4 regions of the Ferdinandcohnia sp. FSL W7-1320 genome follow, and region 4 is predicted to be linked to each of the others. Evidence: riboswitches for the same ligand, from Rfam matches in the RefSeq annotation. Region 4 holds a riboswitch; each other region holds the start of a gene.
The links. Region 4 has a riboswitch for thiamine pyrophosphate ahead of tenA (thiaminase II). Riboswitches for the same ligand answer to the same signal wherever they lie in the genome.
Positions count from the first base shown of each region.

Region 1: another riboswitch for thiamine pyrophosphate. It lies ahead of tenA (thiaminase II); the one in region 4 lies ahead of tenA (thiaminase II).
Region 2: another riboswitch for thiamine pyrophosphate. It lies ahead of NST91_RS14515 (3-oxoacyl-ACP reductase); the one in region 4 lies ahead of tenA (thiaminase II).
Region 3: another riboswitch for thiamine pyrophosphate. It lies ahead of NST91_RS13535 (thiamine phosphate synthase); the one in region 4 lies ahead of tenA (thiaminase II).

Region 1 is NZ_JBBPAM010000001.1:4,049,727-4,057,309, forward strand. It holds gene NST91_RS19870 (energy-coupling factor transporter transmembrane component T family protein) at 1-611, opposite strand, end outside; gene NST91_RS19875 (ABC transporter ATP-binding protein) at 632-2,095, opposite strand; gene NST91_RS19880 (ECF transporter S component) at 2,109-2,693, opposite strand; gene tenA (thiaminase II) at 2,719-3,399, opposite strand; TPP riboswitch at 3,499-3,662, opposite strand; gene NST91_RS19890 (heavy metal-binding domain-containing protein) at 3,741-4,055, opposite strand; gene NST91_RS19895 (hypothetical protein) at 4,036-4,245, opposite strand; gene NST91_RS19900 (sigmaY antisigma factor component) at 4,242-4,445, opposite strand; gene NST91_RS19905 (YxlC family protein) at 4,432-4,791, opposite strand; gene sigY (RNA polymerase sigma factor SigY) at 4,745-5,305, opposite strand; gene floT (flotillin lipid rafts scaffold protein FloT) at 6,865-7,583, opposite strand, start outside.
Region 2 is NZ_JBBPAM010000001.1:2,908,250-2,915,832, reverse strand. It holds gene NST91_RS14525 (Na+/H+ antiporter NhaC family protein) at 1-837, shown strand, start outside; gene thiW (energy coupling factor transporter S component ThiW) at 1,629-2,132, opposite strand; gene NST91_RS14515 (3-oxoacyl-ACP reductase) at 2,154-2,915, opposite strand; TPP riboswitch at 3,006-3,112, opposite strand; gene NST91_RS14510 (hypothetical protein) at 3,248-3,646, shown strand; gene NST91_RS14505 (DNA alkylation repair protein) at 3,667-4,329, opposite strand; gene NST91_RS14500 (hypothetical protein) at 4,455-4,586, opposite strand; gene NST91_RS14495 (SRPBCC family protein) at 5,035-5,472, opposite strand; gene NST91_RS14490 (MerR family transcriptional regulator) at 5,469-5,813, opposite strand; gene NST91_RS14485 (alpha/beta fold hydrolase) at 5,974-7,026, shown strand; gene NST91_RS14480 (hypothetical protein) at 7,155-7,298, shown strand; gene NST91_RS14475 (RlpA-like double-psi beta-barrel domain-containing protein) at 7,343-7,583, opposite strand, start outside.
Region 3 is NZ_JBBPAM010000001.1:2,699,669-2,707,251, reverse strand. It holds gene NST91_RS13550 (ATP-binding protein) at 1-179, opposite strand, end outside; gene NST91_RS13545 (DUF4145 domain-containing protein) at 740-1,846, opposite strand; gene NST91_RS13540 (IS110 family RNA-guided transposase) at 2,172-3,296, shown strand; TPP riboswitch at 3,892-4,002, shown strand; gene NST91_RS13535 (thiamine phosphate synthase) at 4,121-4,723, shown strand; gene thiO (glycine oxidase ThiO) at 4,713-5,825, shown strand; gene thiS (sulfur carrier protein ThiS) at 5,838-6,041, shown strand; gene NST91_RS13520 (thiazole synthase) at 6,044-6,811, shown strand; gene NST91_RS13515 (hypothetical protein) at 6,919-7,344, opposite strand; gene NST91_RS13510 (hypothetical protein) at 7,484-7,583, opposite strand, start outside.
Region 4 is NZ_JBBPAM010000001.1:2,221,325-2,228,907, forward strand. It holds gene NST91_RS11200 (NADH-dependent flavin oxidoreductase) at 1-196, opposite strand, end outside; gene NST91_RS11205 (hypothetical protein) at 354-536, shown strand; gene NST91_RS11210 (ATP-binding cassette domain-containing protein) at 772-3,012, shown strand; gene NST91_RS11215 (hypothetical protein) at 3,180-3,677, shown strand; gene NST91_RS11220 (glycine zipper domain-containing protein) at 3,894-4,352, shown strand; gene NST91_RS11225 (lysozyme inhibitor LprI family protein) at 4,485-5,132, shown strand; TPP riboswitch at 5,251-5,354, shown strand; gene tenA (thiaminase II) at 5,463-6,143, shown strand; gene NST91_RS11235 (pectate lyase family protein) at 6,186-7,583, opposite strand, start outside.

The DNA.
Region 1 (7,583 bases), 1.8 Mb from region 4:
CGATGTGCTCGCCTAATACTTTGTGATAATAACGGAATAGAATATGCTTTTAGTTTAATAAAGATAGAGCGAATCCCTTTTTGGTGTTCAATCCCACGAACGCGCAATGCATTTTGAATCGTTTGGAACTCTTCTATCATAATGGGAATCAACCGTAATCCAGCCATAAAGCTATATGCATATTTAGGCGGCAACTTTAGCTGCTGCATCAACGAATAAAAAAGAAAAACAGGCCGTGTCGTTAAAGCGAACGTTAAGCCTAGACCTGCAAATATAATTCCTCTAAAACCAACAACTAACCCTTTATAAATGCTTTCCTCGGAGATTGTTATAAGTCCCCACTTAAAAAGTACCGTCTCTCCTTTACCAAATAGAATCATAGATGATGAGGTTGAGAGAAAAATAAGCAAAAATGGCAAAGTAATAAGAATGATTCGTTTAAATGAATGTCCTGTGAATCCAAAGAATAAGATAAAAACGACCAATGAAATATGAATAAGAAGCTGAAGAGTATCAATGAATAATACTGCAATACATAAACTGATTAGTACGAATAGCTTTATACTTGGATTTATTCGATGTAGCCATGTATCTTTACTTAAAAGTTCCATGAGTAATTTCCTTTCCCTGTTTACACTCTCAAGAGGCTAAGATTTACTTTCACTTGATTCAACAATTGATCTTTTACTAATCTCCCATTCTCAATGGTCCAACTTCTTGTCGCAAAATACTCTTCAATTTTTTCATCGTGAGTAACCATAATGATTGTCTTGTTCTTTTGTCTATAATTTTCTAGTAAAGTAAGAAGGGCAAACGTATTTTTTGAGTCAAGTCCAAATGTGGGCTCATCTAGTAAAAGTATTTGCTGATCCCTTACAATAGAGGCTGCTACACTTAATCTTCGTTTTTGTCCCATAGATAACTGGTAAGGATGTTTGTTTTGATGTTCTATGAGGTGAAAGATTCGTAGAAGTTCCTCCACGGTCTCAGATATTTCTAGTTCACTTCGTTTATCAATCCTTAACGAATAAGCAATTTCCTCATAAACAGAGTTTGTTACAAATTGAAGCTCCGGGTTTTGAAATACAAATGTCATGGCGTGATCTAGCTTTTTTGAGGTTGTAACTACTTCTCCAAATAATGAATAGTGACCTTTTGTTTGAATGAATTGCATGAGGGAGTGAAGCAGGGTACTTTTCCCAGCACCATTTCTCCCCTTGACCACAATCCACTCTCCTTCCTGAACTTGAACATCGTTAATATATATTTTTTCCTTTTTCTGTCTATATCCCTTAAATTCCTCTAGTCGAATAGATGGGGGATTAAACTCTGCTGTATTAATAGATTGCATCCATTTAAAGTCTTGAACAAAGTGATCCCAGACTCCTGGATACCAAATACCTTGTTCGTTGATGACCGTTTTATAATTAGAAAAAATTTCAGTTTTAGATCCATCTGCAATAATCTCTCCAGCTTCGTTGAAAAGGATTATTCGATCAACAATTGGAAGGACGTGCTCCAGTTTATGCTCTACGATGACCACTGTTTTATCCACCATAACATTTCTTATCACTTCCCAAATTTCCTGTGTCCCAGCTGGATCAAGCATGGATGAAGGCTCATCTAAAAATAATACGTCTGGCTCTAATGCCAATACAGATGCTATGGCTAAACGTTGTTTCATTCCTCCTGACAAGGTTTGGATGTTTGTGTGGATATCTTCCAAATCTAATCCAACTTGCTCTAAAAGACTTTTTATCCGTTCATCCATTTGATCCCTAGGAATTTGTAAATTTTCTAAGACAAATGCAAGTTCCTCATCAACATAAGGCATGCAAAACTGTGAATCAGGATCCTGAAAAACATAGCCCCATGCTTTGGGGATCTGTAACTTATCTACCTTCATTGGTAATTCTATCGAGTTTGGGATAATCCCGCTTAACACTTGAAGAATTGTTGACTTTCCACAACCTGAAGGCCCGAGAATTAATATTTTCTCCCCTTTTTTAATATGGCAAGATAAGTCCTTAAAAAGCAAGGACTTATCTCCAGGAAATGTTAAACGTAGGTATTCTACAAAGGCAATTGATTCCATATTCGATCCCCTTTTATTTTTGATCTAGTGCATCAAAATCACTGCTGGATAGTGGGCGTACAAGTTTTGTTACCCCTGTCATTTCCAAGGCACTAACTAGGTAATAAGCAAAAACACCAGCAAACAAGATGGAACCTACGAATCTAGCAACTAGGAACAAAATGAGATTCCAGGTAGCTAAGTCACCTATTTCTCCATACGCAAAATCCATTATTACTGACCCTAGACAAGAAGCTATTGCTGCCAAGACGACCACAGCAAGATTATATTTTCTATATCGAAAGAGCATAAACACTGCTTCAGCAAACAGCCCCTGTACAACACCGTACAGCAGAACGGTTAGGCCCCATGGAGACCCTAAAATAAATTCACCTGAGGCAGCTGCAATTTCTGCCAGTAATGCAACACCAGGTTTACGAATCACAAGATACGCAACAGTCGCTGCAATAAACCACATTCCATAGATTAACTGATCGGCGTGCAGCCCAATCGGCTTTACAACATAATATAAAGAACCCCAAACAATATAAACAATTCCAAATGCAATGGCGATTACGATCGTAACCAAAATATCAGTTAGTTTTAATCCTTTGCTCATTAATACCTCTCCTCTTCTCCTTCGTTCAGACAGATAGTTTTGATTGAACTGGCCAGTTCTCTAATTTGTACGCCATTTCCCAAAAGGAGTATTCATATTGACTACTAATCATAAAATGTTCCTTCATGCGGTCACGATCCTCTTGCGTCGCTTTTTCTGCCAATTCATTTACTCTATCGATCTGTTCTTCAACTAGTTCTTTAAACCAATCCCCACCATACGCCGCAATCCACTCCTGATAAATCGGCTCTTCTGGTTTGCAACCTTTAAGTCTTTCACCAATTTCATAATATAGCCAATAACATGGTAATAAAGCAGCAATTACATCACCCAAATGACCTGAATATGCGGCTCTATACAAGTGTGATGTATATGCATATGCTGTCGGTGCGGGTTTAAAGTTTTTTCTTTCTTCCTCCGTAATCCCAAGTCTTCCGGAAAAGCTTTTATGCAGCGCTAGTTCGGCCTCGTAAGTTCCTTGAGCGTGAATAGCAAGCCTGTTTGTTGTATGTAAGTCCTCCGCCTTTGCTGCGCCTAAAGATTGCACTTTTGCAAAATGAGTTAAGTAATAGGCATCCTGCATGACATAGTAACGGAAACATTTAATTGGTAATGTACCGTCTCCAATCCCTGTGACAAATGGATGGTCAAAGCTTGCCTCCCAAATATCGTTTGCCTCTTTACGTATTTCTTCTGAAAATAACATGTTCAATTCTCCTCCCTTTACTGTTATTTGCAAAATAAAAAACCACCTTCTTTACCAACGTAAAGAAAGTGGTTTGGATTTAGACAAATAAAAATAAAGAGACCCGTCTACCCACTTCCCTACGCTGGTATCAACCAGATCAGGTTCTAAGGGTCTCAAGGTTATGATAAAACAATCCTCAATCTCAGCCTTCCGGTAAACGATTCAAAGGTATAACACCATTAATACATTTACCTTATTTAAAGGCACCCCTAGTGGAATAATATTATTTATGCAATTTTTCTTATTTCCAATCATAACATGTTGGAAATAATTATCAAGGCTTTTTTAAGTTTTACTAGTTACTCTACATAAACTGCTGTTCCATATGCAATAATTTCAGATGCATTTTGCATAACAGCTGAGGTTTGTAATCGCATCCCGATTACTGCATTTGCTCCTTTTGCTTTTGCATCTTCCACCATTCGACCAATTGCTTTTTGGCGGGCTTCTTCTAGCATTTCAGTATAATCGGAGATCTCTCCTCCAACAATTGTTTTTAATCCAGCCATTATATCTTTACCAATATGCTTTGACTGAACTGTACCTCCTCTTGCAAATCCTTTAAGTTCTTTTACTTCTTTTCCAGGTACAAAATCAGTAGTCACGATAATCATTTTCGTCATCCTCCTCTTTCTCACGTTTTCGTTCCCATACTAATAGGGCAAATAATAGAATAATGGCAACCATGTAAAAGGCATAGAATGTTAGTGCCTTTGAAATATCAATAAACAAAAATACAATTCCTACGATTTGTCCAACAATGGCTATCATTAATACAATATATTTTGCAATATTCCTCATCATTCCCTACCTGCTTTACGTCGATAAATTTTTCTTGCAATAATAAGATAACAAAGAAGGGGCAACGGTGATTGAATTAATCCCCATATTCCCCAAAACCAATAATTATGCCCCCGCTTTCGAGCATCTAAAAACAACCAAAAGCTTTGAATAAGAAGGGCAATCACTGCCACCATAATAAGTAGAGTATCATTCGTATTCATGTACAATCACCTTTTTTCGATAACGAAAGAAGCTATATACTGGAAAGCTAATTGTTGCAATACCTTGAATCACAATAAATGCAAGAGGAAGACGGAAAAATGACGTTATTAAAGCCGTCATGATGAATAATGCAATCAAAATAAATGCGGTCAGTTCTCGTCTAAACTTCTTCTTTTGTTTTTGTTGTGCAGTTGCTACCATTTGTTCAAATACTTGTAGGTCCGGAGTGAAAACCGAGTAATGATGATCTATTTTAGTGAGTGCTTCATTTATATCTTGAATCGTTTCTGGATCCTCTTCAAGTCGTTGTTCGTTTTTTAATAGAGTTAGCTTGTTTTTCTTCATTAGGTCTCAACTCCTTTCTCACTGTATGAATTCCATTATGTATTCTTGATTTAACAGTACCGATGGCGATATGAAGCATATCAGCGATTTCTTCATATGAATATCCATAATAATGTTTGAGAACAATTGGAATCCGAATTTCATCTGAAAGCCTTCCCAGTGCATCAAGAACATCATTCCAATCCTCAGAATGGTTCTCGAATTGCCACTTCATTTTTCGTAATGCTTGCTCCTGTTGATAATTTTGTTCGCGTTTCTTTTTGCGGATAGTGTCTATGTATAAGTTCGTAGCAATTGTTATGAGCCATGAGGAGAATTTTGCTTTACCGTTATACATATTAATTTTTTCCATGCTTTTCATCATTGCCTCTTGTGCGATGTCTTCAGCAATATCAGGTTTCATTGTAACTTTTATTAAATACTTAACTAAAAAAGGATAATGTTCTTTAAAAAGCATTGCAAACGCGAGTGAGTCACCACGCTTTGCACTGCGAATTAGTTCCTTTTCATCCATGCATTGAATTCTCCCCCGAGAAAATTTGTTATTTTTTATTTTTCGCTAATAATACGTATGAAGTCATTAAAAAGTTCACTCTCAGTTAAAAAAAATTTATTATATACGTTTTCAACAGTTTAACCCATCCTATAGAAAATTACATTCCCCATTTTGACTCAAAATGGAGTTATCCTCGGATCTTGCCCAAATCATGCGAAATTAGGATTCTTGCTTGGAGATTTCCATTGGCCCTTGCCTGTATCACACCTTTATTCAGACTCATGACTGGGGATTTCCTCCGGCCTTGTCTGAATCACACCATTATTCAGACTCATCCTTGGAGATTTCCTCGGGCCATGTCTGAAATCACACCATTATTCGGACTCATACTTAGTGGTTTCCTCTGGCCTTGTCTGAATCACACCCGCATTCGGACTCATGCCTAGAGATTTCCTATAGCCTTGTCCGAATCACACCCTTATTCAGACTCATACTTAGTTGTTTCCTCCGGCCTTGTCTGAATCACACCATTATTCAGACTCATACTTGGAGATTTCCTCGGGCCATGTCTGAAATCACACCATTATTCGGACTCATCCTTAGTAGTTTCCTCTGGCCTTGTCTGAATCACACCCGCATTCGGACTCATGCTTGGAAATTTCCTTTTGCCTTGTCCGAATCACACCATTTTTCGGACTCATGCCTAGAGATTTCCTATAGACTTGTCCGAATCACACCCTTATTCAGACTCATACTAGGGGATTTTCTCTTGCCTTGTCTGAATCACACCCTTATTCAGACTCATACTAGGGGATTTTCTCTGACCTTGTCTGAATCACACCCGCATTCGGACTCATGCCTAGAGATTTCCTATAGACTTGTCCGAATCACACCCTTATTCAGACTCATACTAGGGGATTTTCTCTGACCTTGTCTGAATCACACCCGCATTCGGACTAATGACCGGAAATTTCATCGGGTGTTGTCTGAATCACACCATTTTTCAGACTCATACTTGGAGATTTCCTCTGGCCTTGTCCGAATCACACCCTTATTCAGACTCATACTAGGGGATTTTCTCTGGCCTTGTCCGAATCACACCCTTATTCGGACTCATGCCTAGAGATTTCCTATAGCCTTGTCCGAATCACACCCTTATTCAGACTCATGCATGAAGGTTTCCTCTGGCCTTGTCTGAATCACACCCGCATTCAGACACATGCATGAAGATTTCCTCTGGCCTTGTCCGAATCACACCCTTATTCAGACTCATACTAGGGGATTTCCTCTGACCTTGTCTGAATCACACCCGCATTCGGACTCATGACCGGAAATTTCCTCGGGTGTTGTCTGAATCACATCATTTTTCAGACTCATACTTGGAGATTTCCCCTGGCCTTGTCTGAATCACACTATTTTTCGGACTCATGCCTAGAGATTTCCTATAGCCTTGTCCGAATCACACTTTCTTTCCGACTCTTGCTCGCTTTCTTCTAATATCCTAGACGCAATAACACTTTACAAATTCAACGCAAAAAAGAAAAGCAGCTTTTGAGTAAGCTGCTTTTCGATTCATATTATTCTTTATCTGTTGGCTCCGCTTTTCTAGTTTGGACTAATTCATCCGTTAACTGGTCGATGCTGTTTTTCACATTACCTTTACCAGATAGGTTTTCAATTATTTCTTTTACATCAATACCTGAGGATGCTTTTAACGACTCTTGAAGAGTTGACATCAAATTAGTAGCATAACCAGTTACCTTATTGGCTCCACTATTTTCCCCATTACTACCAGTATCCACAACTGTAATTTTGTCGATATTTGATAATGGTGCTGCCACTTCTTTCGCATATTGAGGAAGCATTTTAATAACCATATCGAGGATAGCCGCTTTCCCATATTGCTCGAATGCTTCTGCAATTTTTTGTTTTGCTTCTGCTTCTGCAAGACCTTTCAAACGGATAATATCTGCTTCAGATTCCCCTTGTGCACGTTGTGCTTCCGCTTTTGCAAGACCATCAATACGGATTTTCTCTGCTTCCGCCTTTGCCATTGCTTCAATTCGATATTTATTTGCATCTGCTTCAGCTAACTGTTTCGCTTTTTCAGCTTCTGCCGCTTGAACAACTGAGTAACGGTCAGCATCTGCTTTCTTCTTAACCTCTGAATCGTACTGCTTCTCACGACGTAGGATCTCTTTTTCTTCGAGTTCAATTTGCTTCTGTCTTTCAATGATTTGGATTTGCATTTGCTGTTCAGTTACCTCTTGTTTCGCTCTCGCTTCCTCTAAGTGGT
Region 2 (7,583 bases), 690 kb from region 4:
TTGTTTAATTTTTATGCGATTGTGATGCTCCTTATTGGAATCATTCAAACATTTTGGCCATCTAAAAAAAGTGATAAATCCCACCAGCATGCAGATGAGGAAGAACATGATCATGAATTTCACCGAATTGGAATTAAGAAAGAACTTTCTCTTGTAAAGGCACAACCTTGGCATTTAATTGTCCCAGTGTTTTTACTTCTAGGATTGTCTCTCTATCTGCTATGGGAAAACGGTAGATCACTTGGTGCTCAATCGGTCTTTGAGGCTTTTTCAATGGCCGATGCAACCTTTGTCATGCTGCTTGCTGTATTTATCACACTAATTTTCACTTTTGTGTTTTATGTAATCCGAAAGCAGAAATTACATGAAATAATGTATCATTTTTACGATGGTGGAAACCAAATGATGCAGGCGATTACCCTTCTCATTCTTATATGGGCTCTTACCTTATCGGCTGAGGAACTAGGATTTTCTGAATTTATTAGTTCCACTTTAGGCTCATTTTTACCAGGGTTTTTAACACCTGCGACGATTTTTCTAATTGGGTCAGTTGTTGGGTACTTTATTGGTTCCTCTTGGGGAACATGGGGGTTATTTATGCCGCTTGGAATTGCTTTGGCCCTTTCGACTGGTGCCTCCATCCCACTAACCGTCGGAGCTGTTTTTGCGAGCGGAGCATTTGGAGCTTTGACTTCACCACTTGGTGACACAACGATAACCACGGCCTCAATACTAGATTTAGAACTAGTGGATTATGCACAATATAAATTAAAGGTTTCAGCAATAGGAGGAGTAATTGCCATTGTGTTATATATCATTGGTGGTTTGATATTTTAAAAAAGATTAAATTAACATGCAGATAGTTCGGTTATTGTGGTGGAGAAACATTCGTTTTGGAAATCAATTCTACCTTATTTTGGAATTTACGCATGATTTAAATTGGTAAACTAAATAAAAGCATACGCATTTCAACTCTACGTATGCTTTTATCACTTTTTCGCTTAAAAATAATACACGAATGGATATTTCTTACATTTTTAATCATAATTGAAATCAATTCTACCTTTTTTTGGAATTTACGCATGACTTTATATTGCTAAACTATCTAAAAGCATACGCATTTCAATTTTACGTATGCTTTTATCGCTTTTTCGCTTAAAAAATGATACACAAATGGATATTTATTACAGTCTTAATCTTAATTGAGATCGAATCTACCTTATTTTGGAATTTACGTATGACTTTATATTGCTAAATTATATAAAAGCATACGCATTTCAATTTTACGTATGCTTTTATCGCTTTTTCGCTTAAAAAATGATACACAAATGGATATTTATTACAGTCTTAATCTTAATTGAAATCAACTCTACCTTATTTTGGAATTTACGTATGACTTTATATTGCTAAATTATATAAAAGCATACGCATTTCAACTTTACGCATGCTTTTATCACTTTTTCGCTTAAAAACAATACACAAATGGAAATCTACTACATTTTTAATCTAAATTGAAATTTCTACCTTTTTTGTTAGTTATTTACTTGTAATTCATTCGTATGCATGTAATGGTTTTTTTCTACGTAGTCTGAACTACAACACATACAAGTTTAGTCTCCTCAAGTTTCTTAGAAGTTTCGTTCTAGATATTTATTGAACGCGGGGTTTTTTAATACGATTCCAACAATGATAAATCCAAAAATAGATCCCACAATGGAGCTGAAAATAAACGATGGTATGAAGCCAAAAATGGCTGCATCCTGTCCAAGAATAAGCGTGGCAATTGGATAACAAGCAATTGCCCCTAAGATCCCTGTTCCAATAATTTCACCTGTCATTGCCATTGACGCTTTCTTAGTTTTTGTATAAAGGATTGCTGCTAAAAAAGCTCCTATCATACTTCCTGGAAAGGCAAATAAAGAGCCAGTCCCAAGCATGTTTCGAAGTAAAGATACAGAAAAAGCTTGAAGCACGGCGTATGCTGGACCTAAGATAACCGCCGACAAGACATTAATAAAATGCTGCATAGGAAATACTTTTGTGAAACCTATTGGAATTGCAAATAAATGACTTGTAACTGTTCCGATAGCGACAAGCATTGCTGTGAGTGTCATTTTTAGTGTTTTACTCAAGATGAATCCCCCATTACCGATTTAATTCATTACCAAACCGCCGTCAACAATAAGGTTTTGACCCGTTACCCCTTTACTCCAAGGTGATGCAAAGAAAAGAACTGCGTTTGCTACATCTTCCGGTGTTGTTACTTTTTGTAGTGGCGTAGATTCCTTTATCAATTGGAAAACCTCTTCAGACGTTGCCGAACTTGCATCCGTTGTTTGAAGTAATCCCCCAGAAATCATATTTACGTTTATTCCATATGGACCAAGGTCTTTTGCCATGTTCCGAGTGAATCCTAAAAGAGCTGCTTTGCTAGTGTTGTAATCATGGTAAGCAACAACAGGATTTTGAAAGAGATTCGTGCCAATTGTTACAATACGTCCAAAGCCAAGCTCTTTCATGTCTGGAAGTGCTGCTTGTGTTGTATGTAAAGCTCCTTTTATTGCTCCTTCGAGCTGTGCGTGAAAATCCTCCCAAGAAATAGTTTCGGCGTTCTTTCTTGCGACTGGGTCAAAACGAAAATTGATTAAGGCATTATTTACAACGGTTGTTATAGGTTGATCAAAATATTTTTTCGCTTCAACAAATAGATTCTGTACTTGTTCACGATTTCTCACATCAGCTTGAATGGAGATCGCATTTTCACCGATTTCTTCTTGTAGAGAACGAGCTTTTGCTTCACTATGAAAATAGTTGATTACTACCTTTGCCCCTTCATTCGATAAAGCTTTTACGATTTCCTTTCCTAATCCTCGTGCACCACCGGTAACGAGAATAACCTGATTTTGTAGTTTCATTCTAGTAGCCTCCTCAAATAGAAAATAAGAAAAACGCAAAAAACCAGTTCCACATAAATGGACCTGGTTTAAGGTATCAAGAAAAAATGGACATTTTCCACTCTACTTTCCTCCGCCGGTATAATCCGGATCAGGTCCAAAGGGTTAAAAAACGCACGCTTTTCTCTCAGCCCAATCGGGCACCCCTAGTAGTTACGAATATTCTTTCTATAAGGATAGTATGTACTTGCAAAAATGTAAAGGTATTTGATGAATTCAAGATTCTAAGATTCATTATATGGTATAATATGGATAACAGTCTGAATATTCAATTTATAGAAAGGAGTGCTGGGATGTTATTTTATTTAATGATCGCTCTATTTGCAGTAGGAATTGGAGCGATTGGTTGCGGTATTTTTATGTTTTTTGTAAAAATGGAAAAGAAAAAGGCGTTTATTATAAGTTTAATAGGATTATTCATTATTATAGTGACCATGGGTTCTGGTAATCTTCGCCCCTCCTATGAGAAAGAAACCTCCATAATCGTTCAGGAAGTTTCCGTATCGGCCAAAAAAAATGGTGATGGAAAATACAGTTGTAATGTAAGTGATCCATACAGCGTGTATCAGTTTTATAGCGAAGATAAAAAAGAGGTCGAGGATTTTTGCGCTCAATTTAGCAAAGGTGAAACATATGAAATCACATTCCAGTTTAAATCTGGTAAATATACCATTTTAGGAGTAATTAAGTAAAGGCCGGGAGATTCCTGGCCTTAAATATATTTACTACCTTCTCTAACACTTAGCTTTTGCAATGGTGTTTCATTTATAAATTGACGGACTGAATCTGGGTTTGTCTTTGAGTATTCGCGCAAAGCCCAGCCAATTGCTTTTTGGATGAAAAATTCTTTACTTGTTGCATTGGCTTTTATGTATTTGTACAGGATGTTTTCATTTGTTTCTTCCTTATATTTTAACTGGAAAAGAATTGATGAACGTGTAAGCCATAAATGCTCACCAAATGCCCAGCCTTCAATTGTTTCCTCTATCATACTAGGTGTTACTTTAGCAATATTTCCAACTATATGTGGTGAAAGAACATCGACAGTATCCCACCAAGATTTTGTAGTAATGAGCTCTTCGATAAAAGTTAAATGGCTACTATTGACTTTTTTTATAGATCTAACTAAATAATCCTGTGCAGCATATTGGTATTCCCGTTCATCCTTTTTCCACAACTGTGTAACAAGTTCAAGATTTAAATCCTTTTTTAATATTCCTGTTTCATTATAAAAATTACGTGTTAATTGTCTCCTTAAAGGTGTTTTTATTCCGAGAAACGGAAAATGGTTTTTCATATATTTTTGCATCGGTAACGCATTAGCGGGATTACTATGTTCTTCGAATAATGTAACGAGATGGTTTAAATCCTCCATTGTATTGCTCCTTTAAAAGATTTGGTATCCTCATTGTACTCGATGCTCCTATTCTTACAAAATAAAAAATACTATCTTTTCTATGTAAGTATACGTACGAAAAGATAGTATTTTAAATTCGTTACTTATTGCATTTTAATAGGTGTTACGACTGCAAATAGGTTTTCTGTTGGATTGTTGAGGTTGACTTCAATTACTTTATACCCTTCACTATCCTTGTAATCATTTGTAACTTGTGTTTTAATCTCGTTGCTCATTTTCCGTACTTCCCTTCTAACATTTTTCTCACACAATAAGTAGTATATGATGAGGTAACGAAAATGTGCTTTCTTTTAAAAAAAATTTTACTTTTATATTTTGGCTGTTTTCGCAAACTTTGTTGTTTTTATATCGTTGACTTCCGCTTCAGGTGGACGCTTTCCGCGGGCGTGGCTTGAGCCTCCTCAACGAAATGTGGAGGCGGCTTGCACAGAAACGAGAAAATTGGCCACTCCGACAAAGAGGCGTAATTTGCCTCTGAAGGAGGAGTTGAAATTTCTCGAGTTTCTAGCCGCTACAACTGGACAAGTCGCTGCCGCTCCTGCGGGGTCTCAAGTCTCACGCTTTTCCCGCTGGAGTCGCCACCTTACGCTCCAACCAACTTGGTTTGCAATTTATTAACAAAAAGCAACAATCTTTTAGAAAAGAGCCTATATTTTTAATGCTTCATTTCGTACGCGCTCCATAAAATTCCCTTACAACATCATTGTTTGCATTTTTACTGCTTAGTTTTAGCATGGCCCGTCCGACAAAATTAACTCCTATGTTTTGTCCTTCATATATGAATTTAGTGTGGGACTCGTCAATTTTTAGTAGGGTGAAAGTCGTAGTAATTTCAAATGCTTTCCCGAGTACAAAGCTTGTTTGCTTTAGCTTTTTGTTTTCGGTATTATCATATTGTGTCGTTTCAACAATATAGGTTTCTACACGTTTTCCCTCCCGATATTTTTGTTGATGCTTTGCCCCAACCTCTTCTTCTGTTTTTTCAATCAAGGTATGCTCTTCTACTTTCGGCATTATTTTCTTTATATGTTCGTCCGAAAATAGCATCCAAACCTTTTCAATATTCGCCTCAATGATCGTTTCTTCTTTCCATTCAATCATTTGTTTTCCTCCTTCCCAGATGCGAGAAATTCATCAATCTCTTCCTTTTGTTGTTGTAGTTCTGCAATTTGATGCTCAATTTTAGTTCTCTTTTGAATGAGTAATTTATCTAGGTTTGCGAAAGACTCATCCTCCATGACTGATACCATTTCTTGAATTGAAAAGCCAAGCTTTCTTAGTTTTACTAGTAGTACTGCAAGAAAAAAGCTACCATCATCATAGTAGCGGTATTTGTTTTTTGGATCAATGTAAGCTGGTTCTAGAAGTTTGACTTCCGCATAGTAACGCAAAGTTTCCTTGCTTAATCCGGTCAGTTCCGCAAATTCCTTTATTTTGTACATCCTCGCCCTCCCTTTTTATCTTAAAGTGTGTGGTGCACCCCTTAGTCAATATAAAAGTCAATTTTATTTAAAAGTTTGTCCATCTAGCAGTTCTTAATAACGTATTTTACCTATATATATTGTATTAATAGATTCCATTAAATGAAAGGTGGTTGCTACATTGATTGAAAATTCATTTTATACACAAGAATTCCACGGACCCTATGAGCTTTTTCATTTAGGAGATTTCAAACTAGAGGAAGGTGGCGTGATTCCAAATTGTCAGCTTGCCTATGCTACGTTCGGAGAGCTTAATGAAGCAAAAGATAATGCTATTGTCATTCCTACTTGGTTTTCTGGTACAAATAAAGCCTATGAACCATATATTGGCGAAGGACGAGCATTGGATTCGTCTAAATACTTTATTGTGATCATCAACCAAATTGGAAATGGTCTTTCAAGCTCACCTCATAACAGTCCTGCTCCCATAAGTATGTCGAATTTCCCGGATGTTAGAATTGGTGATGATGTACGAGCTCAGCATCAATTCCTTACTGAAAAGTATGGTATCAATGAAATTGCGTTAGTTGTTGGCGGGTCTATGGGAGCACAACAAACATACGAATGGGCAGTTAGATTTCCCGACATGGTTAAACGTGCAGCTCCGATTGCGGGTACTGCCAAGAATACGACTCATGATTTCATCTTTACTGACACATTAATCGAAGCGATTACTTCAGATCCAGGCTGGAATCATGGAAACTATCAGTCTTGTACAGAAGTGGTTGACGGATTAAACAGGCATGCTAAAATATGGGCTGTTATGGGACTTAGTACGGAATTTTACAAACAGGAAAAATGGCGCCTATTTGGTGTCGATTCTGTCGCAGAATTCGTAAACGACTTTTTACAGCCTCTTTTTGCAGCGATGGATCCAAACGCGCTATTAACAATGGCATGGAAATGGCAACGCGGGGATGTTAGCCGAATGACAAATGGTAATCTAGAAGAAGCGCTTGGAAGAATTAAAGCAAAAACATTTGTTATGCCAATTGATGAAGATATGTTCTTCCCTCCGCGTGATTGTGAAGCAGAACAAAAATTGATTCCTAACAGTGAACTTCGTGTGATTAACAGCATTTGCGGTCATTTTGGATTATTCGGCGCAGATGGTCCAGCTTATTTTGAACAAATAGATAAACACCTTAAAGAACTTTTAGCGACTCCTGTATAAACGACTTTATTTATATTAAAGGATCTCGCCATCTACCTGCTAGATGGCTTTTTTGTTTTATTTTATGTGTAAAATGAACTAGAAAGAGCCATATTAGTATCATACTAACTGGGAAAGGATGGTATTACATGAAGAAGGATGAACATCTGAAGAATCAGGTACTTTATATCACGAACCCCGCTTATGATGCTTTGCATTCGGAAAATCTGCTTGAGGATCATGATGAAGAAATTGATCGTGAACAGTTGTCCCTATTGAATAGAGAATTATAAAATAAAAAAGGAGGACAATTTAGACATTGTTCTCCTTTTGTCATTTAATCAATGGGTGTAATTTCTACATTTAGTACCCCAACACTTGGCGCTGCACCTAGTGCTTCAAACGCTTTACGGTGAAGATTGATTCGGTTTGCTGGGAATTTCTTCACTTCATCAACAACTGTTACAATGATATCTTGATTCGGAACAAACGAAACGTTTCGGATTCGTAAACGTTGGCCGCATTTAAAAGGGCTATTTTCCCCTACGGCTGCAGTCATGTTGTTATCATAGGACCAG
Region 3 (7,583 bases), 480 kb from region 4:
ATATGAAACGGAAATAGCATACAACTAATCATGGCTATGATGACCGAAATTAATTGTATTCCCTTTTTTAGTTGGCATGACAAATTCTTAACATTTGTTTCAATGATATGAGGAATAAACAAAATAAAAACGACCAAAAAAAGCAAATTTAATAATAAGGTTTCTATATAATTAAACACATTATTCCCCCTGTTTCTGGTTAGAAGAATCATCTTAGGAAACTATCCGACAAAAAATTAATAAATAAAGAATGTTTATGAAATTATTTTATGTTTATGCACTCACCTTTTTTTGATTTCATCGAATAATTTATTCCACTGCTGATGGAATATTTATGAGGGATAATTCGCCACTCTAATGGATTGCTCCTATAAATTCGTCAAAAAATAATAATTTCCTTCTTTTTTTTACTCATATTGTCGTATTTTTATTATGGTTTTAGTAAATTTTTGAGACTATTTCCGAAATTGAAAACATTTTGTTGCAAATTGCAACAAAATGATAGTTTTTATGTCTTAAGAGATGAAAAGATTGAAGAAAGTAAAATGGATATATCACTCTATTACTGAGAATCCGCCGAGTTTACTGTTGCTAACTGGAAATACTGCCACTATTCCGGATTTACTGCCACTATTTGAAAAATACTGCCACTATTCCAGATTTACTGTCACTAGTAAAAAAGCCACCCAGTCCGGGTGGCTCATAATTTTTTATGTGTGACATTAACATCGAAATCGGTTTACTTCCCCTTCAACTGCTCAAACAATCTCGCTACATTCACAACCCCAACATTTTTATATTTTCCGAGAATCACAAGCTCCTTCGGAAGTTGGCCAACTGTATGAATTCCGTCTTCGTTTAATTGTGTAATAAGGCTTGGTACGCCTATAAACTCGTCTTTAGTAAGAGGTATCTGTTTAAGAGAATCTGTAAGGATCATGTAATCTGCTTTGTAAAATAAAAACAATTCTCCTGGTCGTTCAAGAGTTACTTTTCTACGAATCTTTTCTTCTTCAATAAAGATTTTTAACTCCTCGAAAAATTGTTTATCATTGTTTTCATTAAAACGTTTGACATGCTTATGCAAGTCTTCGAGATTACTTGGTAATTCACTCATAATACGTGCTTGCTGCTCAGCACCCAGTCTAACTAAAAAAGTCTCAGATTTATCGAATCGTTGTGGCAGCAAAAAGGCATCACGTAGAAAATATGGAACTTCCAACGTATCCCCTTTATACTCAATCGTACGAATCGTTGTATATCCCGGTTCTCCCATTTTTGATGGAGCAGCTTCTGACGTAACTGCAACCTCATTTTGAACCTTTGTATCGGGTGTTCCCTTTTTCATAGAAGTAACTAATACATCCTCTAGTGATTTCAACCGAAGCTCTAGTTCGGTAATATCGTAACGCTCTTCCTTTGGAGTTGTCGGATCTTGATAGGCTGGTACTTCGATTGATAAGGAGCTATACACTTCAACAAACCATCTCACAATTTGGTAAATTGCTTCCCATGATAACAGTGCTTCCGAATAACGAAACTTTCTCTTGTCATGTGAGGCTTGATTACCTAGTTGACGAACTAAATGAAGGGCATCCCTTATCTCTAATGTTAGAATTCCTTCATTATCTAAAAGAGTGAGTCTTTCTTTTAGGGTTATGCGAGGATCTTCTTTCATTTTTTCATATTCCATTACCTGCTGCAGAATATTTTCAACAAGTACCCTTGAATGAGTTAACATTGTACGTGGACTTGTAAAAATGGAGTGTTCCAATTCCCCAGCTAGGAATGCTAATTCTTTGGATATCGGCTCTAGAAATCTATAAAAATACTCAGATGAATTCATGTCATGATGTTCCTTTCTTACATGCAAACTGAAGGCCTGAATCTGTATATAGAGAGACTCAGGCCGTCCAGAGATTCTTTTATTTTAGGTGAAAAACAGATGACAAGCAAGGAGGATATCTGAATTCGGGTATTTGCGAATGTTTAGTAAGTTCCCATTTAATTTGAGACATTGCCATCAGAGGTAACAAAGAAACTGGGACAAGTTATCATGAACGAAACTAGCCCCTTGTCGTAATCCCGTAGGTTAATTTGGTTAGACTGTTTAACGGAAATTAAAAACCAAACCAAATCAGAGCTACATTACGAAAGGAGCTAGTTATATTATGAAGGATACCATAAAATACGTAGGTTTAGACGTTTCAAAGGAAAAAATTTCTGTTGCGATTGCTGAAGAAGGAAGAGAAGCACCTAGATATTATGGAATGATCCCACATTCCTTAGAAGCTATTAAAAAGTTAGTTAAGAAATTAGGAGATAAAAAACAAATAAAAGTTTGTTATGAAGCCGGCCCAACAGGTTACCCATTGTACCGTTTTTTCTTAAGTTTAGGCATTGAGTGTTTTGTAATCGCACCGTCACTAATCCCGTCTAAGCCAGGAGAACGGATTAAAACAGACCGAAGGGATGCGGTTAGGCTTGCTCAATTATTCCGTGCTGGTGAATTAACATCCATTTATGTACCAACTGAAGACGATGAAGCTCTTCGAGATTTAGTTCGTGCTCGCGAAGATGCCAAAGAGGATGAGTTAAGGGCAAAACACCGACTCACTAAGTTTTTATTAAGACACAATATTAAGCCTCCTACTGATGTTCGTAAATGGACCCTTAAGTATCGGGAATGGTTAAACAAGTTAGAATTTACTCGTTCTACGTCTAGAATTGTATTTCAAGAATATTACTATCAACTTCAAGAGATCGAACAACGGATAAAACGGTTAGAGAAAGAAATAGATATCCAAGCAACCGAAGGTTTACACGCTCCTGTAATTCAAGCACTTCAATCGCTTAGAGGTGTGGCAACTATTACAGCCACAAGTTTAGTGGCAGAGATTGGGTCCTTTAAAAGATTTACCTCGGCTAAACAATTCATGTCATATGTAGGTCTTATCCCAAGCGAATATTCTAGTGGTGAGAGTCGAAGACAAGGTAAGATTACGAAAACAGGGAATAAACACGTTCGCCGTCTTCTGATAGAAGCAGCCTGGAGTTATCGATATCAACCTGCAGTAAAAGGAGAATTAAAAAGAAGACAAGAAGGTCAGTCGGCCGTTGTTCAAGCTATATCATGGAAAGCTCAAAATCGTCTTCATAAAAAGTATTTCCGATTATTATCAAGGGGTAAAGAAAGTGGGAAAGTCGTAACGGCAGTGGCAAGAGAACTAGCTGGGTTTATCTGGGCAGTCACGCAGGAAATAGAAACAAACTCTAGAGTTTTAATTGAATCTTAATCTATTATAAAAATTCGTTTATAAAAAACTGCAGTTAAATTATGTGATTTTAAGAGTAGGGCTCGAAGGCAAAGTATAACACCGGAAAGGATAATCCACGTGGTCCCTTTGTGCTATGTCTAAATAGGCTAACGCACGTGACGAGTTGGTGGTAGATCCTTTATACGGAAAGATAAAATGTGAGAATCCACGAATATCAGAGTGCTTACCGAAGCTTAGACTTTTGCCTTCGTGCCGTGTTCTTAACTTCTGAATAAAGGAGGAATTTAATTCTCAGCTTAAAAAAGTGTCTCAATCTATGGATTACCAGTCAAGGAGAGCACTTGACAGGCAATCCATAGATTGAGGAGTAGTCAGTAAGCTGAGAAGGGAAATCCCTAGACATAAAATGTCTCAAACATTTATAAAAAAGAAAAGAAGCCAAAAATGCTTCTCTTCTTAAGTGCGCCAAAAAACGGCAATTATAATTAGGGATTCGAGGGGAACTTGACAGTTTCGTTCATATCAGGGACCTGTCCCTCTGACCCCTTGGAAACTTATGCCTTTTCAATTGGACGGAATTGTGGTAATTTTAGGTTATAAGTTAATAGTTTTGTATTTTCACTAGGGGAACTCTTGATAAGAGCTGAGAAAAAAGTAGTTTACTTTGAAACCCTCATTACCTGAACAGGCTTGTACCTGCGTAGGGATGTGGTTAAGGCAATCGTTTTTTATGTGTATACATAACAACCACTTTCCTACTTTGGAGAGTGGTTTTTTGTTGTGCTTTAGCCGTTATATTCCTTTTTTACGCTGCAAGTTGTTAGACGAAAAGGAGTAGTTCAATGAAATTAATTGCTGTGACCGATGATCGACAATCTGTAAAAGCTGTTGCTGAAAAAATTATTGCGATTAAAGATGTAATTGATTTCGTGCAGATTCGAGAGAAATCAAAATCTGTTCTAGAAATAGTGTCCTTAATCGAATATTTACTTAACAACGGTATGAAGAAAGAGAAAATCATCATCAATGACCGCCTAGATGTTGCACTATGTATGGATATACCTACTGTCCATTTACCTGAACATGGCCTCCCTGTAAAGATGGTGAAAAAATGTTACCCGCAAATAAAAGTGGGTTGCAGTGTTCATTCCTTTGAAAAAGCAAAAGAAGTGGAGACAGATGGAGCCGATTACATCCTATATGGCCATTGCTTTGAAACCAATAGCAAACAAGGTCTAGCCCCAAACGGCGTTGAGCCTATATTACAAATGAAAAAAGAACTAAGCATCCCTGTTTATGCAATTGGTGGCATTACGTTAGAAACATTACCATCAATCCAAGCAGTTGGGCCGGATGGTGTGGCAATCATGTCCAGTATTTTTGCGACAGATGAACCTTATTCCATCACAAAAACATTCAGTGAGGCGATTCACCATGAAAAATAGGTACGAAGTAGTTGTAATTGGTGGTGGAATTATTGGTTGCTCCATTGCTTATTATTTAGCCACTGCACAAATGGATGTTGCTCTATTTGATGGAGGACAAATTGGTGCGAAAACAACCAAGGCTGCTGCTGGCATGCTAGGTGCTCATTCAGAAAGTGATGGTGATTTCTCCCTCTTCTTCCCTTTTGCAAGGTCGAGTCAATTTGAGTACATACGATTAAAAGATGAACTTTTTGATTTAAGTGGGATTGATATTGGATATCGAAATGGCGGTATTATAAAGCTAGCACTCACTGAAAATGAAATGCAAGACCTCCATTCACTTTTAAAGCAACCTACTGTAAAAGAGTTGAGCCGGCAAGAAGTCCAATGTATGGAACCCGGGATTAGCAATGACGTTTTAGGAGCTGCCTATATCAAAGATGATGTGAACGTCATTCCGACTAGTACCTGTGAGGCTTTTGCAAAAAGCGCCCAAGTACTTGGTGCTTCTATTTTTGATAGCTGCCACGTCTATGGAGTCGAAAAACATGGAAACAACTACAATATGAAGACTGCAAAAGGCAATGTCCAAGCAAAGTACATCGTAATTGCAACTGGTGTCTATAGTAATCACCTTTTTCAGAATCTAGGAATCTCTGAACAACTGTCATCTGTAAAAGGAGAAAGTATCATTGTTCAGCACGAGAAGCCTCTTTTACAACACACGTTGTTTCATGACAAATCTTATATCGTGCCAAGAAATAACGGGAAACTCGTGATCGGGGCAACGATGATTCCAGATGACTGGAGTGAATCGATCAACCTTGATAGTGTTGAGAGTTTAATTAATAAAGCGAAAATGATGCTCCCCTCCTCTGCTAACTGGAAGATTGAAGGGTTTACATCTGGTTTGAGACCTACCACATTTGATGGGCATCCATTTATCGGCAGACACCCTGAGGAGGAACAAATTTTGATTGCCTGTGGCCATTTTCGAAATGGGATTCTCCTTGCCCCCGCAACTGGGAAAATGATACGTGACCTAATTTTAAATAAAGAGGTAAAACAGGAATGGATCGATGCTTTTCGTATTGATCGAAGACAAAAAACGTTGATTTAGGGAGGTGAGAACATGAAGATTAGACTTAACGGAGAGCAGGTTGAACTTCCTGAAGAAGTAAATTCAGTGGATAAGCTTTTGACTCATTATAACTTGGAAAATCGGATCGCGATTGTAGAGATTAATGAGGATATTATTCAAAAAGATGACTATAAAGCGATGAGACTTAAAAATGGCGATATTATTGAAATCGTCCAATTTGTAGGAGGAGGATAATCATGTTAACAATAGCAAATCGTACATTCCATTCTAGACTTTTATTAGGAACAGGAAAATATCCATCTTTTGAAATTCAAAAGCAAGCTGTTGAGGTTTCAGATGCTGAAATTTTAACGTTTGCTGTGAGAAGAATGAACATTTTTGAAGAAAGTCAGCCCAATTTTTTAGAGCAATTGGACTTAACGAAATATACACTTCTTCCAAATACAGCAGGAGCTAAAACTGCTGAGGAAGCGGTTCGAATAGCGAAACTAGCTAAAGCATCTGGATTGTGTGACATGATTAAGGTTGAGGTTATAGGAGATGACAGGTCCCTTTTACCAGACCCAATCGAAACGTTGAAGGCATCGGAAATGCTTCTCAATGAAGGTTTCATTGTGTTGCCGTATACGTCAGATGATGTAGTGCTAGCTAAGCGATTAGAGGATCTCGGTGTACATGCGATTATGCCGGGGGCAAGTCCAATTGGTTCAGGTAAAGGAATTATTAACCCGTTAAATCTAAAATTTATTATTGAGCAATCTCAAGTTCCGGTCATTATTGATGCGGGAATTGGTTCACCAAAGGATGTTGCTCATGCAATGGAACTTGGAGGAGATGGTGTTCTGTTAAATACGGCTGTTTCAGGTGCAAAGGATCCAGTAAAAATGGCACTCGCTGTCAAACTTGCGTTAGAAGCAGGAAGACTAGGCTATGAGGCCGGACGCATTGAGGAAAAAGATTACGCAGTAGCGAGTAGCCCTTTAACAGGGTTGGTAGGATCTTAACAATTACTGAAAACCAATGGCCTGACCCCATAAGCATGCTTAAAGGCAGGCCATTGGAATATCCACGTTCATGAATATTGTTGCAACTCCAATAGAAATGTTCTTGTTTAGCGATTATTTGACCCTAGTCCAGTTCCGTCTCGACAACCATCATATCCAGTAGTACCTGCACCAGGACCTCCATTAACACCAGCGCCTGTTCCAGCACCACTGCCTGCTGTTCCAGTTCCCATCGCACCAGCACCACCGGTACCAGTAGTTCCTGTCCCAATACTAGTAGTACCAGTACCACTTTGACCATAATAGAGGTCATCATTACAATCTTGGTTACGGTCATTCATGATGTTACTACGGCCATTGTTATTGTCAAATCTGTCGTTTTGATTGAAACCATGCCCATTATCGTTTCTTTGATTCAATATTTTGACATCCCCATTATTTTTGGTATCAAAGTTATTATCGTTACCTTGACATCCTGCAAGTCCGACAACTAATAATGCTGCACCTAAAATAGTTTTGACAGGTTTCCTCATGTATTAACCCCCTCTTTATAGAAACGTTAAAAATTTTAACGCTCATATATAGAATGGCTTAACACATGTCTATCTAAATCTGTTAGATAACGGTAATACAATGGGGTTTTTTTCAAACCCAAAATCCTTAAAGATGACGTTAAAACCCAACTGCCTTAGAATCAAATATGGACTTTAGGTTTTTTATCAACTCTACTTGATCCTCATCTGATATTAAATCAGTATAAATTTGTTCTTCC
Region 4 (7,583 bases):
TAACATATGTACAAGCCGTGATTACCATACTAACACCACTTGAGCGGCGTGCGTAGTAATTCACTTCTGCATCTGAAACAGTTCCATCTGGGTTAGATGAAAAGTTAGTCATTGGTGCCATGACCAGCCTGTTTTTTAATTCAACTCCATTAGGGAGAGTGTAAGTTGATAGCATAAATTTATTGTCTACATTCATTGTTGAAGCCTCCTTAACAGTTGATTGTTATGAAAAAAACAGTACCATTATATACTTAGCTAATCAGTGGTACTTTATTAGCGTGCAAAAATAATGATACATTCTAAAAGAAACAGTTTAAAGTTTTCTGCTTATATGGGAGAGGGAGAGATAATCGATGGATGGAATTGGTACCACCATGTTAAGTGGTTATATGAAAAAACGAGCTGGTCATATAGATGCCAACTCGTTTTTTGAAATGCCCCTGCCAAGGAATTTTATTTTACCATATGTAGGGGTCACTTTTAAAAGTAAATGCTACTTAAATATTGGTCAAACGCTTGGTTTCATCTTGCTGTGAATCTGTTTTACCAAGTTGAACTTGTCTGGTCATATAAAAATTTTTCTCCAACATTTTGATTAGGCAATTAAAATGCCTATTTCATTATTTACCATTTTTATAAAAGGAAATGGAATGATGTGATTTAGAGAGGTAGATTAGATAGAAATAGTGGGACGCGGGACCTGTCCCTCTGTCCCAAGTTGTGGTAAGATGGACAAGCTAAATTGTACGAAGTAAGGGAGATGATGATTGAATGATGCAGGAGTTTATTGAAGTTATTAATGGACGGGAGAACAATTTGAAAAATGTTCATGTTCAGATTCCGAAGGGGAAAATTACGATTTTTACCGGGGTTTCTGGTTCTGGGAAGTCATCGATTGTATTTGATACGATAGCACAGGAGGCAGGTCGTCAGCTAAATGAGACTTTTAGTAGTTTTGCCCGTCAGTTTCTGCCGAAATACGGCCGGCCTGAGGCGGATGAAATTAATAACCTTTCCACTGCAATTATAGTTGACCAGAAACGTCTTGGTGGTAATGCAAGATCAACTCTTGGGACGGTTACTGACATTCATCCTTTGTTACGACTTCTTTTTTCACGGTTTGCACAACCAAGCATTGGCTGGAGTAATGCATATTCCTTTAATGATCCACTTGGGATGTGCCCACATTGTGAGGGGATTGGTAGAACGATTACATTAAACCTCGAAGCTGCGTTAGATAAAGAAAAGTCCTTAAATGAAGGAGCGATTTTACTTCCGGGGTTTGGTCCAGGGACATGGCAATGGAAAGCATATGCTGAGTCTGGATTCTTCGACAACGATAAGAAAATAAAGGATTATACCAAGGAAGAGTTTGAAAAGCTCGTTTATGCCGGTGAGGAAAAAATCGTCGTTAATTATATGAATGGTGAGATTAACACAACGTATGAGGGCTTGGCCGTTAAATTTATGAGACAAAATGTGAATCGAGATAAAGATACATCGAAAGCTGCTGAGAAAAAGCTGAAAGAATTTACGACAACTGGCAAATGCCCTAGCTGCCAAGGGACACGGTACAATGAGAAGGTCTTGTCTTCAACTTTCAAAGGTTATTCCATTTATGACCTGACATCCATGCAACTCGATGAATTAATGGATGTTCTTCAAAGCTTTGATGTACCAAGTGTGAAACCAATTGTAGACGGGGTTGCAGAACGTGTTAAAAATCTTTGCGACATTGGACTAAGTTATTTGACCTTAACAAGGGAAACACCTACTCTATCTGGTGGAGAGTCTCAGCGTGTAAAAATGGTGAAATATTTGTCCAGTAACCTAACTGGATTAATGTACATATTTGATGAACCAAGTACAGGACTACATCCACGTGATGTCTACCGATTAAATGAATTACTAGTAAAGTTAAGAGATAAGGGAAATACGGTTTTAGTTGTGGAGCATGACCCTGATGTTATTCAAATTGCAGACCATATCATCGATGTTGGTCCAAATGCAGGTACTGGTGGAGGACATATCATGTATAGTGGAAGTTATCAGGGGTTATTATCTTCTGATACACTTACTGCTCAGTTTTTAAACAAGAAAATGGAAATTAAAACAAATCCCAGACCTGTTAATGAGTTTTTGGAAAGTAAAAAAAGTAGCCTCCACAATTTGAAAAATGTGAGCATTCGCGTGCCAATCGGAGTTTTTACTGTTGTTACGGGGGTAGCGGGTTCTGGTAAAAGTACGCTTGTAAACGAGGTTTTTGCAAAGGATTTTCCAGATTCCATTCGTATAGACCAAAGCCAGGTTCATGGTAACATACGATCCAATCCGGCAACCTTCTCCGGTATTATGAATTCGATTCGAAAAGCATTTTCAGAAGCGAACAATGTGGAGAGTGGATTATTCAGCTATAATTCAAAAGGTGCTTGTGAAACATGTGGTGGAACAGGAACGGTAGAGCTTAACTTATCCTTCATGGATAAAATGGAAATGGAATGCAGTGAATGTCACGGAGATCGTTACAAACAGGAGGTCCTTCAATACCTGTACAAAGGAAAAAATATTGTAGAGGTTATGGATATGTCTGTAGCAGAAGCTGTGGAGTTTTTTGAAGCCAAAGATATCAAGCGCCAATTGACAAGTATGGCGACTGTTGGACTTGGATATTTGTCTTTAGGCCAACCACTAAACACATTATCTGGTGGAGAGAGTCAACGACTGAAGCTCGCAAAAGAGATAAATAAAAAGGGGAATATCTATATTTTAGATGAACCGACAACCGGACTGCATCTGTCCGATGTTTCCAATATTCTAGCGATTATCGAAAAATTAGTTGAAAAGGGTAATACAGTTATTGTCATAGAACATAACCTAGACGTCATACGAAATAGTGATTGGATTATTGATTTAGGTCCAGATGGAGGTACAGGTGGTGGAGAAATTTTATATGAAGGGCCACCTGGAGGACTAAAAAATTGTGAACGATCAATAACAGCTAAGTATATTTAAAGAAAAGAAGAGGTGCCTAAACCCTGTATACTTAAGGGTTCATGTGCCTTTTTTAAATGAATAACGAAAGGACGCATCAGTAGCCAAGGTGGATAATGATCCTGTTTCTATACAATTAGATTGAATAAAAGTAAGTTGCACTCATACTCATTTAATGAGGTGATGTTATGGATTATAATAATTTTAAATCAATTAAAGATTATGGCTTCGAAGGTTATATTCCGGTTACTGAATTGATGCAAAATCACTCTATCGTTCCACATAATAAAGGGGTTTATATGGTGCTTTATACCCCTGATGATTCACCAGAGTTTTTAACAGAAGGTACGGGTGGTTATTTTAAAGGGAAAGATCCGAATGTTCCAGTAGAAAAATTAAATGAAAGTTGGATAAAGAATACGAAAGTAATCTATATCGGGAAAGCCGGTGGTGGAAAAAGCTCTGCAACTTTGAATTCAAGAATAAAACAGTTGTTAAAATTTGGTAGTGGGAAAAATGCAAGCCACTACGGTGGTAGGGTTATTTGGCAAATAGAGGATATTAATCATTTGATTGTTTGTTGGAAGGAACTAACCGTTGAGGATCCTAATGATGTAAAAAATCAACTGATTAAGGGTTTTAAAAAAATACATAGAAAGAGGCCATTCGCCAATATGGTTGATTAATCTTAATTTCGTGAGTAATGTTCATTAATATATGGAGTAGTTTAAAAAAAAGGAACCGGGAGGATTATTGTTAATCCTCTCCTTTTTTTGTATCGGTTTTAACAGGAGTGGTAAAAAGTGGATGGAAAAATGAAACTAAATCGAGTTTTATTCGTATATAAGGTATAAGAAAAAACGATCCTTTGCCAAATTAAGATTTCATTAGGCGGTGGTGTATTGAAAAATCTTGTAGACGATATAAAAACAAATTTAAGGAAGCTAAGGAGTAACATAAGTAAAGAACAAGCAAAAAAACTTGATTTAAATAAATGTGAAAGAGTGGTTGAAAAGCTGGATTCTTTATCGACGAATTGTGAGGAATGTCGAGAACATCTAGTTGATTTAAAGAAACATTTTATGGGGTTAGAAGCAAAAATAGATAGTATTGAGCAAGAATGTAAACAGCATAAACAAGTCATTCAAGGAATTGTTTCACATCTTCAGAAGAAGCATAAGTTGGTATCAGAAGGATTTTATCTATCATTATATATGTCCATTGGTATGAGTTTAGGTGTAGTGTTTGGATTAACAATAATTGACAACTTTGCGTTAGGTATATCGTTTGGTATGAGCATGGGTATTGCCATTGGTGCTGGTTTGGATGCAGATGCTAAGAAAAAAGGTAACACAATATAGTCGATCGAACACTTACAAATGTGAGTGTTTTTTGTTTGCATTAGGTGAGGATTGCTTAAAAAAGAATTTGAACTTCCTTAAATGTTACTGGAAAATTTTATGATATACTAGTTTGGTAGAGGAGGCAGTGTAATGAAAAATAAACAGCGTTTACAAATTGTAATAATTATCATAGCATTATTCTCGTTGGTTGCATGTAGTAATTCAACGGATGAGGCAAATGCTAAACCAGAAAATGAAGAATCAGAAACTAGCACCGATCTAAAAACAGAGGAAAAACCGGCTACCGATGAGGAGCCAGGTGAAATAGTTAAATCTGAGAGTCCTGAACATACTCAGATTAAAAACAAAGATGTGACATCTAAAGAACCATCAACGAATGAAAATGAAGAGTCATCGAAGTCTAGTGACAACAAAGAAATAAACCAAGGTATGAAGGATACATATCTCAAAGAATTAAATGAAATGGAAGAAGCAGATAGAAACCCCGAAGATACAACAACAATGGCAGAATTAGAAGAACAAGAGGCGGCAAGGTATAAAAAGTGGGATCAGAAATTGAACGAAATTTATGGTGTATTGAATGAACAGCTTGATTCTGAACAGATGGATCAATTACGAGAAGAACAGCGGAATTGGATTAAATATAGAGATGAAACTGCAAAAGAATCATCACTGAAATATAAAGGTGGCTCGACGGAAACCTTAGAATATGTTGCTACCAAAGCAAGTCTAACTAGGGAAAGATGCTACGCGTTGGTTGCAAAGTATATGAAATGATTGTTTTAATTGCAGGAAGCTCTGAGTAGGACAATCACTCAAGCGGGACAATGGACATGAATAGTTGCCTTTTCATAGCCACTATGATTAACTAGTATCTAGTAACTTAATAATCTAACAATTCGACTAGGGGAGCATTTTTGTGCTGAGAGATAGAAGAAATATCGACCCTTTGAACCTGATCTAGGTAACACTAGCGTAGGGAAGTGGAGTTGGCACGTTATGTTTAGACTGAACGATTTTATATTGCCTAACCCATTCCTAGCAAACTAGTGATGGGTTTTTGTTTTTTTATCTCCCCAAGGTCAAATGGAGAGAGGGGACAAGAAAGTGAGTAGTCTTTTTACAGATCGTTTATGGAATCGAGTGGAGCCTATCTGGAATTCGTATTTGGAGCATCCATTTGTGAAAGGGATTGGCGAGGGTTGGTTGGATAAGGATAAGTTTAAGCATTATATGAAGCAGGATTATGTGTACCTGATTGAATATTGCCGTCTATTTGCATTAGGGAGTGCAAAAGCTCCAGATTTAAAAACGATGTCCATATTTGCAAACCTTTTGCATGGGACATTAGAGATGGAAATGGATCTTCACCGCCAATATGCCGCAAAATTTGGAATATCAGCTGAAGAGCTTGAGGCAACAAAGCCTTCATCAACTACAACTTCTTACACAAGTTACATGTTGAATGTGGCGCAGCTCGGTGGTGTAGATAATGTTGTCGCAGCAGTCCTTGCTTGTGCTTGGAGCTATAACTTTATTGGAAAAGAGCTCGTAATATGGCATGGAGCTGTTGAACATGAATTTTATGGTGAATGGGTGAAAATGTATTCATCCGATGAGTTTACTGCCTTGGCGGAAGATTGTAAGACGCTAATCAATGAAATCGCAAGCGAAAAACCGGAACGAGATTTAGCTGTACTTGAAGAAATCGTCGTCAAAACCAGTTTGTTTGAGTATATGTTCTGGGATATGGCTGAAAACCTTGAGGAGTGGCCAATTAAACTGTAAGGACATGGGGACAGAGGGACAAAGAACCTCTGTCCCCCTATATTATCGACCTTTACTGTTGGAGTTATAGTCAGTTTTTAACCATGCAATTGGGCTCATATTTACCTTGTTTGCACCTGCATATTTTGTAAGTGTTGGAACAACGCTGTCTAAAGGAACCACGGTATACGTATAAGGGAGTTTCTCGTCATAGTTATATTCAAAGGTAAATGGATCAGTAGGTGGATTCATTTTACTCATATTTTCACTTCCAACAATATGAGAAGACCATGCCCAATTTCCGATTGTTGATTTGTCATACCATATAAATCCTGTTGTAAACAGATTTTCACCATTATTGTCCCAGCTGCTTCCTGTATACGTGCCATATTGGTTGGTAATTTTTGAGTTTACAATTAAGTTTCTATTATAAGCTGCTTGGAATAACTCAGCCCATTGGGCGTCCATATTTTTAGTATCTAATCCCTGAATCTCTGCACCAATGATTGGCTCGTTAATGTCATTGAATACAGATGTATCTGCTGCAATCGAGGCTCCATTTCTAGCATTTAGTGCCCGTGAAAGTGTATCTGTTCCGAATTCAGCAATTGCCGAGACATTCTCTAAAATCGCTTGATGAGAGGAATTGTCCAAATACAAGTTGTACGCATGACCAGAACCTTGGCGTATCATAGGAATTCTCTGTCCAACATTGGTATAGGTATTATAAGCGAGTGTTAAACGTATTCTTTGATTGCCATCCTTTATCTCATCGCCACTACTAGACACATAATTCACATAGTCTTTATCACCTGAACCTGATAAATGCACCTTACTGTGATACGCAGCATAGGCCATGATTTGTTCTTTAGTGGCACCTTCATTTCGCATGTTGTAATACACACTATCGGAATTCAGTTCATTTGAAGCATATTTCTCTTCCATAAATTGAATCGTTTGATAAATATCAGTGTCTGTTGAGGGATTTTCATCTGCAGGTAATCCGAATTCAGACCAGGAAATGGTGATGTTGGAGCCACCGTTCTCTGTATCAATTAATCCATCCGCTGCAATTGGAAATTTGCAATGGTCAATCCATACATTGTTGGCACCATTTATTTTAATATAAGTCCAGCCTACTTCCTTGTGTTTTCCTGTATCATCCCATTGCCACATGCCATCAAAGTTCAGATTACGAATGACGATATCGTTCGTAGACCGTTGTAATTTTAACTCGACAGATCTTATCGTTTTTCCTTTTTTTGAAAAAATCGTGAGTCCATCAACATTATCAATATTTAGTTGTGAAACACCAGAAGCTTCTATTTTTGGATTGGTAAATCCGTTCATAGGATCTCGATATTTCGTAATGAAACGAAACTTCTTTGTTTCCTCAGAACTCAGATTTAGATTCTTCCACCCAAAATTTAAGTCCTTAGCGATTTCAATTACTTTCACACT